3 regions of the Micromonospora sp. RB23 genome follow, and region 3 is predicted to be linked to each of the others. Evidence: riboswitches for the same ligand, from Rfam matches in the RefSeq annotation. Region 3 holds a riboswitch; each other region holds the start of a gene.
What was found. A riboswitch is a leader RNA that binds a small molecule or an ion and turns the genes downstream of it on or off. The one in region 3 is predicted to bind cobalamin.

Region 1: another riboswitch for cobalamin. It lies ahead of ACTFTM_RS13580 (ribonucleoside-diphosphate reductase subunit alpha); the one in region 3 lies ahead of ACTFTM_RS02710 (ABC transporter substrate-binding protein).
Region 2: another riboswitch for cobalamin. It lies ahead of cobN (cobaltochelatase subunit CobN); the one in region 3 lies ahead of ACTFTM_RS02710 (ABC transporter substrate-binding protein).

Annotation. Positions count from the first base shown of each region.
Region 1 is NZ_CM132111.1:2,972,414-2,975,655, forward strand. It holds gene ACTFTM_RS13565 (histidine phosphatase family protein) at 1-365, opposite strand, end outside; gene ACTFTM_RS13570 (CbtA family protein) at 362-1,162, opposite strand; gene ACTFTM_RS13575 (CbtB domain-containing protein) at 1,153-1,356, opposite strand; cobalamin riboswitch at 1,392-1,531, opposite strand; cobalamin riboswitch at 1,674-1,887, shown strand; gene ACTFTM_RS13580 (ribonucleoside-diphosphate reductase subunit alpha) at 2,077-3,242, shown strand, end outside.
Region 2 is NZ_CM132111.1:3,714,616-3,717,857, reverse strand. It holds gene ACTFTM_RS17200 (hypothetical protein) at 426-761, shown strand; cobalamin riboswitch at 918-1,094, shown strand; gene cobN (cobaltochelatase subunit CobN) at 1,359-3,242, shown strand, end outside.
Region 3 is NZ_CM132111.1:588,530-591,771, reverse strand. It holds gene ACTFTM_RS02715 (FecCD family ABC transporter permease) at 1-217, opposite strand, end outside; gene ACTFTM_RS02710 (ABC transporter substrate-binding protein) at 249-1,178, opposite strand; cobalamin riboswitch at 1,264-1,404, opposite strand; gene ACTFTM_RS02705 (M14 family zinc carboxypeptidase) at 1,442-3,242, opposite strand, start outside.

The DNA.
Region 1 (3,242 bases), 2.4 Mb from region 3:
GCGACGACCGATTCACCGCCGTGCGGCGCGGCGTCCGGCGTGGACAGCCACTCGCGCAGCGCGTCGGGCCGCTCCGCCGCGATCTCCGCGAGGGGCCGGCCGGTCCAGTCGCCGTAGTCGCAGTCGGCCAGGGCCGCCTCGACGGTGGGCGCGAGGCCGAGGACCTCGGCGGTCTCGACGGCCGCCGCAGCGGGGCTGGACAGGCACGCCACGGTGTCGCCTGCCCGTCGGCCGGCGTCAGCGGGGGACCGGACGAGGGCGGCGCGTCGGCCGCCCTCGTCCAGGCTGTCGTTGCCGCCGAACCGGGCCTGTCGCAGGCCAGCGGTGTGACCGTGGGCAACGAGCCGCAGGCGGGTGACGCTCACCCGGCCAGTCGTGCGTCGGCGACCACGCGCTGGCGGTGCATCAGGGCGGCGAAGAGCAGGCCGATCCCGGTCCACAGCACCGTCTGGGTGCCGAGCGAGGCGAGCCGGAAGCTCCACAGCAGCGTCGCCGGGAAGTCACCGGGGACCTCCTGGAACGATGGCAGCACCACGTACGACACGACGGTGACCAGCAGAAAACCGCCGACCGCGGCGCTGGCCCGCAGCCACACCGGCGCCTGCTCGCCCACCGACCGGTAGCCCAGCGAACCGGACCAGACCGCGGCCAGGCCGAGCACCACCATCAGCAGGTAGGTGACGGTGCGCTGGTCGATGGTGGACGGATCGCCGACGGCCGGGGGATTCGGCGGGTACTTGAGGAACGGCACGATCACCGCGCCGAGCAGCGCGCCACCGGCGAGCAGCAGCCCGGACCTCCCGTCGTCGACGGTCCGCCGCCGACGACCCAGCAGGACGTACGCGCTGGCCAGCAGCCCGCCCATCGCGGCCCCGAACAGGCCGGTGGCCAGGAACAGGCCGCCGCGTTGGCCGTTCCGGCTGACCAGGGCGTCCTCGTCGTGCTGGTGCCCGTCGGCGGTGGCCTCGTCGTGCTGGTGCCCGTCCGTGGCGGGCTCGGCCTGCGTGGCCGCCTCCTCGATGGCGATGGCGGCCTCGACGTGCGGTTCGCCGACGACGTAGGCGAACGTCCCGGCGAGCAGGCCGGCGACCAGGCCGGCGAGCAGCCCGCGCAGCAGGACCGTGACGAACGTGGGTGCGGCGCCGGCGCCGCTCAGTGGCACGGGACGCCCAGCAGGTGCCGGCCGTCGTGCATCAATTCGTGCAGGTACATCCCGCTGCGCGAGACCGCCCCCTGGTCGAAGGCGACGAGGTAGGTCAGCAGGGCGAGCGCGGCGACGGTTGCCAGCACCGTCCACAGAAGACGGGTCGGGACAGCGGGGTGCGCCAGCGGCTGGCTGGACGTGGAGCTGGACATGCGTAGACGAACCTCCTCGGGGATGACGCGTCCCCATCGCAAGGCTGCGGACGACCGAGCGTCCTGGCTCGCGACCCCCAGGCTGGGGGCCGCTCACAGTGGCGCGACCGCGCCGGATTCTCACCGGCTTCCCTCGCGTCGCCGCAGATAGTGGGTCGACCGTATCGGTGCCGATTCGGTCGGTCAAGCCGATGACGACTGCCGGTGCGGCACCGCCCGCCGTTCGGTCCACCGCCGATCGACGAGGGCCGTCACCGCGGGCCGCGACACGCCCGAGCCCGACATGTGGGGTGTGACAAACGCGCTCGCCCCTATATATGGTGTCGACCGCAGCTGGTTCGGCCGCTCACCACGAGTGGTCGAGGCAAGAGGGAACCCGGTGGAAATCCGGGACTGCCCCGCAGCGGTGAGTGGGAACGACCGCCGTCATCGGCACTGGGCCACCGGCCTGGGAAGCGACGGCCAGTAGGTGACCGGGCATGCCCGGGTGTGCCCGCGAGTCCGAAGACCTGCCAGCGCGCCGCGTACCCGAACCCGGGCGCGCGGTGGTCCGAGGCCGCGTGGGACGGCCGACGCCAGTCGACCCACGCCGTGCGGGCGGTGGGTCCGACGGTGTCGGTCTCGTCGTGTCCGAGGGCCCCTGGAGGTCTCCGAACTCGCGAGGAGCAAGTGGTGACAGTCACCGAGGTGGTCCCGGTCAGCGGTGCGGCCCCCCGCCCGATCGCCGTGCGGGTGCGTACGGGCGACGGCGGCGTCGAGGCCGTGGACGTGCACAGGCTCGTCCGGGCGGTCGAGCGGTGGGCCGACGACCTGCCCGACGTCGACCCGCTTCGGGTGGCGACCCGCACGATCAGCGGCCTGTACGACGGCGCGACGACGGCCGAGCTGGCCGCGCTGACCATCCAGACCGCGGCCGAGATGATCGGGGCGGAGCCGCAGTACTCGCGCCTCGCCGCCCGGCTACTGGCCACCCATGTGGACCGGGAGGTGCGCCGGCAGGGCATCGACTCGTTCAGCGCGGCGATCCGGACCGGTCACGCCGAGGGCCTGATCGGTGACGACACCGCCGCGTTCGTCGCCGCGCACTCCCGCGTGCTCGACGACGCCGTCGACACCGACGGCGACCGTCGGTTCGAGTACTTCGGCCTGCGCACCGTCTACGACAGGTATCTGCTGCGCCACCCGACGAGCCGCCTCGTGCTGGAAACCCCGCAGTACTGGCTGCTGCGGGTGGCCTGCGGCCTGTCCCGTACGCCGGACGAGGCGGTCGACTTCTACCGGCTGATGTCCAGCCTCGCCTATCTGCCCAGCTCGCCGACCCTGTTCAACTCCGGCACGCGGCACACGCAGATGTCCTCGTGCTACCTCGTGGACTCGCCGCGCGACGAGCTGGACTCGATCTACGCGCGCTACGCGCAGGTCGCCAGTCTGTCCAAGTTCGCCGGTGGCATCGGCATCGCGTACTCCCGGGTCCGGTCCCGGGGCGCGCTGATCCGCGGCACGAACGGGCAGTCCAACGGCATCGTGCCGTGGCTGCGCACGCTGGACGCGAGCGTCGCGGCGGTCAACCAGGGCGGCCGGCGCAAGGGCGCGGCCTGCGTGTACCTAGAGCCGTGGCACCCGGACATCGAGGAGTTCCTCCAGCTGCGGGACAACACCGGCGAGGACGCCCGGCGTACGCACAACCTCAACCTCGCCAACTGGATTCCGGACGAGTTCATGCGCCGGGTCGAGGCGGACGAGATGTGGTCCCTGTTCGACCCCGACGAGGTGCCCGAGCTGCCGGACCTGTGGGGCGAGCGGTTCGACGCCGCGTACCGGGCCGCCGAGGCGCAGGGCCGCTACGTGCGGCAGCTGCCGGCCCGCGAGCTGTACGGGAAGATGAT
Region 2 (3,242 bases), 3.1 Mb from region 3:
ACGACACAACATGCAGTCGAGTCCATGCCGATGCTTCACATCCTGTGATCAACTCTTCGACAATCGGTAGCCTCATCTCAGCCCCTGCCCGCAACGGCCGCTACCCCCAAATGGGCACCGATCGACATCCGTACCGGTCCCGTAGTCGTCCGGAGAGGTCGCCCAACCCATCCCTCCTGAGACTGATCTGTCGTCTCCGGGCCGCACCTCGGGCCGGAAAACGGTCGGGGGCGCCCTCTGGGTCTACCTCGACACAGCTATGAGACGACTACACAGTTGAGGACAAACTTCGTCACGTGCCTGGCCCGACTCTCCGGCGGTGATCAGGCAAAAAGGTGAATAACCCTAGATAACCCTGGCCGTCCAGCGTATTGCCAGGAATCGGTGCTGAACTGGGGGTGGGCGTTGAAGGAGAGGGGCTGGACATGGGCTGGTTCAACCGGCGGTCACGGGGCGCCGAGGCGACCCCTACCAAGCTGGACCGCGAGGCGACCCGGGACGACCTCGCCGCGCTGGAGGCGTTCGTCGCCAGTCGGCGGGGCGTGGAGTTCTACCTGGAACCGGAGACGACCGCCACCGACACCACGGTGGTCGCGATCGCCCACGACGGGGAGTGGATCCGCCGCCGCACCGGCACACCCCGTGCCGCGGGCGACATCGCCCGCCGGCACGCGGTGCCGCTGTACGAGGCGGCCCGCACCGGCTACCCGGAACGGATGCGGGTGTGGAATCGGGCACACCCGGAGCGCCGCGCCCGCTGAGCCGTCCACGGCTGCGACGGGTCGGGTTCTGGATGAATCGTCTACGACATCAGCTCCAAAGGGGCCGCGCACACACTGCCCAACCATGAGGTCTTCCGCCGTCGACGAACCACCTTGGCAGCCCGCGACGCGTTGACCGGCGGCGCCGGGGTGTGGCAGCATTCGCGGCCTGACGGCAGTGAAGGAAGTCGGTGCGAATCCGACGCGGTCCCGCCACTGTCACCGGGGAGTGATCCCCCCTCGCGAGTCACGGCCGTGTGTCTGCGGTTGGAAGGCCGGGGGAGAGCGTCGATCCGGAAGCCAGGATACTTCGGCCGTCGGGACGTACCCCAGGGCGTGGACACCCGAGGAGGACCCGATGACGCTTCGCGTCTCCATCATCGACGGCCGCTGCCGTCCTGCGTACCGCGGCCGTGCTGTCGCCGCGACCGGCATCGACTCCGTTCCCCGCTGAGGTTCGCGCCACGCCACCCGTCGCCACCGGCCCCGCGCCGGTGAGCGGTCCGGGTCGCGGTGCCCGCTGAACCCCGCGCCCACCCGCACGTCGTCGCCGAGTCGCTTCCGCGAGCGCGCCGACGTTACCGTCCGGAGCCTGCCGTGCGCATTCTGCTGCTCTCCACCGCCGACACCGACCTGCTGGCCGCCCGTGCCAGCGCCGCCGACTACCGACTCGCCAACCCCGCCCGCGTGGCGGCCGACGAGGTGCCCGCCCTGCTCGACGGGGTCGACCTCGCCGTCGTACGCCTGCTCGGCGGTCGGCAGGCGTGGCCGGACGGCCTCGCCGCGGTGCTCGCCAGCGGCGTGCCCACGGTCGTCCTCGGCGGTGAGGCGGTGCCCGACGCGGAGCTGATGGCGGTCTCCACGGTGCCGGCCGGGGTCGTCGCCCAGGCCCTCGCGTACCTGGTCGAGGGTGGGCCGGACAACCTGGGGGAGCTGGCCCGGTTCCTCTCCGACACGGTCCTGCTCACCGGCGAGGGGTTCGCCCCGCCCATGCCGACCCCGGCGTACGGCGTGCACGGCGTGCATTCCGCCGAACCGGACCGGCCCACCATCGGGATCGTCTTCTACCGGGCACACGCCCTGGCCGGTAACACGGCGTTCGTCGACGTGCTGGCCGAGGCGGTCCGCGCGGCGGGCGGCAACCCACTGCCGATCTTCTGCGGCTCGCTGCGCGGGTTGACCACCGGCGCCGGCCCGCTCGGCCTCTTCGCCCGCTGCGACGCGTTGCTGGTCACCGTCCTCGCGGCCGGCGGCGCGGTCGCGGCGGACGCCTCCTCCGGCGGCGACGAGGACGCTTGGGACGTCGGCGCGCTCGCCGCCCTGGACGTGCCGGTCATCCAGGCGCTCTGCCTCACCAGCACGCGCGAGCAGTGGGCCGGCAGCGACGCCGGACTGTCCCCGTTGGACGCCGCGATGCAGGTGGCCATCCCCGAATTCGACGGCCGGATCGTCACCGTGCCGTTCTCGTTCAAGCAGGTCGACGCCGACGGTCTCTCGGTGTACGCGGCCGACCCCGAGCGGGCCGCCCGGGTCGCCGGGATCGCGGTGCGCCACGCCCGCCTGCGGTACGTGCCGAACGCCGACAAGCGTCTCGCCGTGGTGCTCAGCTCGTACCCCACCAAGCACTCCCGGGTCGGCAACGCCGTCGGGCTGGACACCCCGGCCTCGGCGGTCCGGCTCTTCGCCGCGCTCGCCGAGGCCGGCTACGACCTGGGCGACGCCCCGCCGCCCACCGACGGTGACGCGCTGATCCACGCGTTGATCGCCGCCGGTGGTCACGACGTGGAGTGGCTGACGCCGGAGCAGTTGGCCGCCGCCGAGGCGCGGGTGCCCGGGCAGACGTACCGGCGGTGGTTCGAGCAGATTCCGGTCGAGCTGCGCGAGCGGATGCGGGAGCACTGGGGAGAGCCGCCCGGCGAGCTGTACACCGAGGGCGGCGACATCGTGCTGGCCGGGCTGCGCTTCGGCAACGTGGTGCTGCTCATCCAGCCGCCGCGTGGTTTCGGGGAGAACCCGATCGCCATCTACCACGACCCGGATCTGCCGCCGAGCCACCACTACCTGGCCGCGTACCGCTGGCTCGCCGCGCCCGTCGCGGACGGCGGCTTCGGCGCGGACGCCGTGGTGCACCTGGGCAAGCACGGCACCCTGGAGTGGCTACCCGGCAAGGGCCTCGGCCTGGCCGCCGACTGCGCGCCCGACGCCGTCCTGGAGGACCTGCCGCTGGTCTACCCGTTCATCGTCAACGACCCCGGTGAGGGCACCCAGGCCAAGCGGCGGGCGCACGCCGTGGTCGTCGACCACCTGGTGCCGCCGATGGCCCGCGCCGAGACGTACGGCGACCTGGCCAAACTGGAGCAACTGCTGGACGAGTACGCCACCGTGCAGGCGCTCGACCCGGCCAAGGCGCCGACCGTCCGGGCGCAGATCTGGGACCTGGTACGCGCCGCCGAGCTGCACCACGACCTGCACACCGAGGCG
Region 3 (3,242 bases):
CGGTCAGTCCGCTGTCGAGGTGCACGCCGGGGATCAGGTTGAGCAGTTCGGCGGCGACGCTGCCCGGGGGCAGGCTGACCGGCCCGAGCGACACCCCGGCGACGAGCGCGACGAGCACCGCGAGGACACCGACGACCAGCCAGCGCGTACGCAGCCCGGCGGGCCGGGACGCGCGAGGCGTACCGGCCGGCCGGGTGGCGGGTGTTCCAGCGGTCATCTGCGACGTTCCGGTCACCGACGGATCACGGTCACGCGGGCACCTTGGCGACCGCGTCGATGATCGTCCGGAGCAGGTCGACGATTCGCGGGCCCCAGCGGGAGGCGATGTCGTCGTCCAACGTGACGACCTGGTTGTTCTTCACGGCGGTGAGGCCGGCCCAGCCGCTGCGGGCCTTGACCGAGTCGGCGTTCTGCTGGCAGCACTTGGAGTCGGCCAGGAAGACGAAGTCCGGGTCGGCCTTGACGATGACCTCCTGGGACAGCTGCGGGTAGCCGCCGTTCTTGCCGTCGGCGTCGGCCGGGTCGGCGATGTTGGTCAGGCCGACGAGGCTGTAGATCGAGCCGATGAATGTCTTGCTGGTCGCGCTGTACAGCTCCGGGCCCAGCTCGTGGTAGTAGGTGAGCTTCTCGGCGCGCTGCGGGAGGTCCTTGACCAGCTTGGCGATGTCGTCCTTCATCCGCTTGGCGACGTCGGCGGCCTGGTCCGCGTGCCCGGTCAGGGTGCCCAGGTCGGTGATCTGCCGGTACGAGTCGTCGAGCGTGGTCGCCGCCGGGGTCAGGTACACCGGGATCTTCAGCTTGCCGAGCTGGTCGACGATCTTGTTGGTGTCGTTGGAGAGCACCACCAGGTCCGGGTTCTTACCGGCGATCGCCTCGGCGTTCGGCTGGAAGCCGGACAGGTCGGTCTTGGGGGCCTCGGCGGGGTAGTTGGACTGGTCGTCGACGGCGCTGACCTGCGAGCCGGCGCCGATCGCGAAGAGCATCTCGGTGGCGCTGGGTGACAGCGAGACGATCTTCTCGGGACGCTTGTCGAGGGTGAGCGGGCCGACCGTCACCGGGTAGCTGGCGGCGGCGGTGCCGGCGGCCGGCTTGTCGTCGGTCTTCTCGGCGCAGGCGCCGAGGGCGAGCGCGGCGACCGCGAGGGTCGCGGCGAAGAGCCGAGGGGTACGTCTGAACATGGGGGCCTCCTGTCGGCCGAGGAGTGTGGTGCTTCGCCGACAGGACTTCGGTACGCCCGCCCACGAGGCGCCCTTCCTCGAGAGCGCGTGTCGCGACCCCTCCGCAGGCGACCTGGCTCGTCCCCACCGTCGGGCGGGGCATCACAGTTGCGGGACAGCGCCGGTTTCACACCGGCTTCGCTGCGGAGTGGTCGCTAAGACCGTAGCGCAGGCTCAGCGGCAGGTGGTGGGGCCCCGCAGGGGCGGTACGGGGCCCCACCCGCTCAGGAGGCGGTGATGGTGATGTTGTCCACAGCCGCCTCTACCAGGCTCGCGCCGGAGGCGTCCGCCGCCTCGATGAGGATGCGGACGGACTGCCCGGCGTACGGGCTGAGGTTGAGGTTCGCCACCGCCCAGCTCCCGTCACGGTTGCTGGCCGCGCCGGCCTGGGTGAGCAGCGCCGTGGTGCCGCCGCTGTGCACCACGCTCACCCGCAGGTAGTCGGCCGACGAGGCGTTCGAGCCGTGCGCCAGGTACCAGGCCAGTGAGAGGGTCAGCGTGCCGGACGACGGCAGGGTCACCGCCGGGGACCGGGCGCTGGTCACGCCGCCGTCGACGTCGTAGTCACCGGCAGCCGACCCGGCGAGCCGGCCGGTGACCAGGTCGTTCGAGCCGGCGTACGGGGTGAGCTGCTTCGCCCCGGAGGAGTTGGTCGCCTGGGCGGCGCCCCGCTCGAACGCCCCGAGCGTCGCGGTGTCTGTGCCGGACGGGTTGATCGTCCAACCCGTGGCGGTCTCGAAGGTGTCCGACCAGACCGTGGTGCCGCCGCCACCTCCGCAGTACTGCGACTGCTTGCCGATGGCGCGGTACGGGCAGTCCGCGTACTCGCTGAGCATCAGCACGGCCTCCCGGTTGCGGGTGGTCTGCGCGGGGATCACCTCGTCGGGCGGGTAGAAGCCGCCACCGGAGGAGGAGCCCGGGTACATCTCAAAGGTGTACGCCCAGATGCCGTGGGTGGCCCACATCCAGTCGATGCTGGTGCCGTCGGCGATGTAGAGGTCGCTGGACTGCTCCGGGGTGTAGCTGTTGGTGGCCGCCATCTGCTGACCGATGGTGGCGAAGGTGTTGTACTGGTCCGCGCTCATTCCGGACGGGTTGTTCGCGGTGGTGTAGCCGAAGGGCCAGAGCACCAGCTGCGAGTACGTGTGGAAGTCGATGTTCGCCTTGATCTGCTGGACGCCACCGACGACGCGGCTGTTCACGAAGTTGCGCAGCGCCTGCGTCTCCGGCGCGGAGAACGCCGAAGGCCCGCGGTACGTCTCCGACGAGGTGGTGCCGGACGAGCCACCGCAGCAGCCCCACTGGTAGGACCAGTTGCGGTTCAGGTCGGTGCCGACGTTGGACGAGCCGCTGTTCGGCTGGCGGTTCTTGCGCCAGGACCGGTACGACCCGGTGGCGATGTCGTACTCGCTGCCGTCCGGGTTCACCGTCGGCACGATCCAGATCTCCCGGCTGTTGACGATGTTGGTGATCCGGGAGTCGCTGCCGTAGCTGTCGGTGAAGAGGTTGAGCAGGTAGATCGCCATCTCGACGGTCAGGTGCTCGCGGGCGTGCTGCTGGGCGTTGAACAGGATCTCCGGCTCGTTCTCGTCGGTGCCGACGTTGTCGGAGATCTTCACGGCCATCAGGTCGCGGCCCTCGTACGACGTACCAATGCTGATCTTGCGGGCGATGGCCGGATGGTCGGCGACGGCCTGGTTCACGACGGCGGTCAGTTCCGCGTAGTCGTGGTAGTTGGAGTCGGCGGGCGGGAAGGCCAGCGTGCCCACTTCGCCCGCGCCGCGCTCGGCGCTCGGTGGCGGTGCCAGCGGTTCCAGCCGGAAGCCCAGCTTGCCGATCGCGGCGGCCTCCGCGGCGGTGGCCGAGACGTGCAGGACGCCGTGCTCGGAGTAGTCGATGGCGGCCCCGGTGCGGGCAACGGCGTTGCGGTCGGCGAAGGTCCGGGGCCCGAGCACCCGGTAGCCGGCGGCGGCCGACTCGGCGGCGTGGTCAGGCGCCGGCTCGGCGGCGACCGGTCCGGCGGCG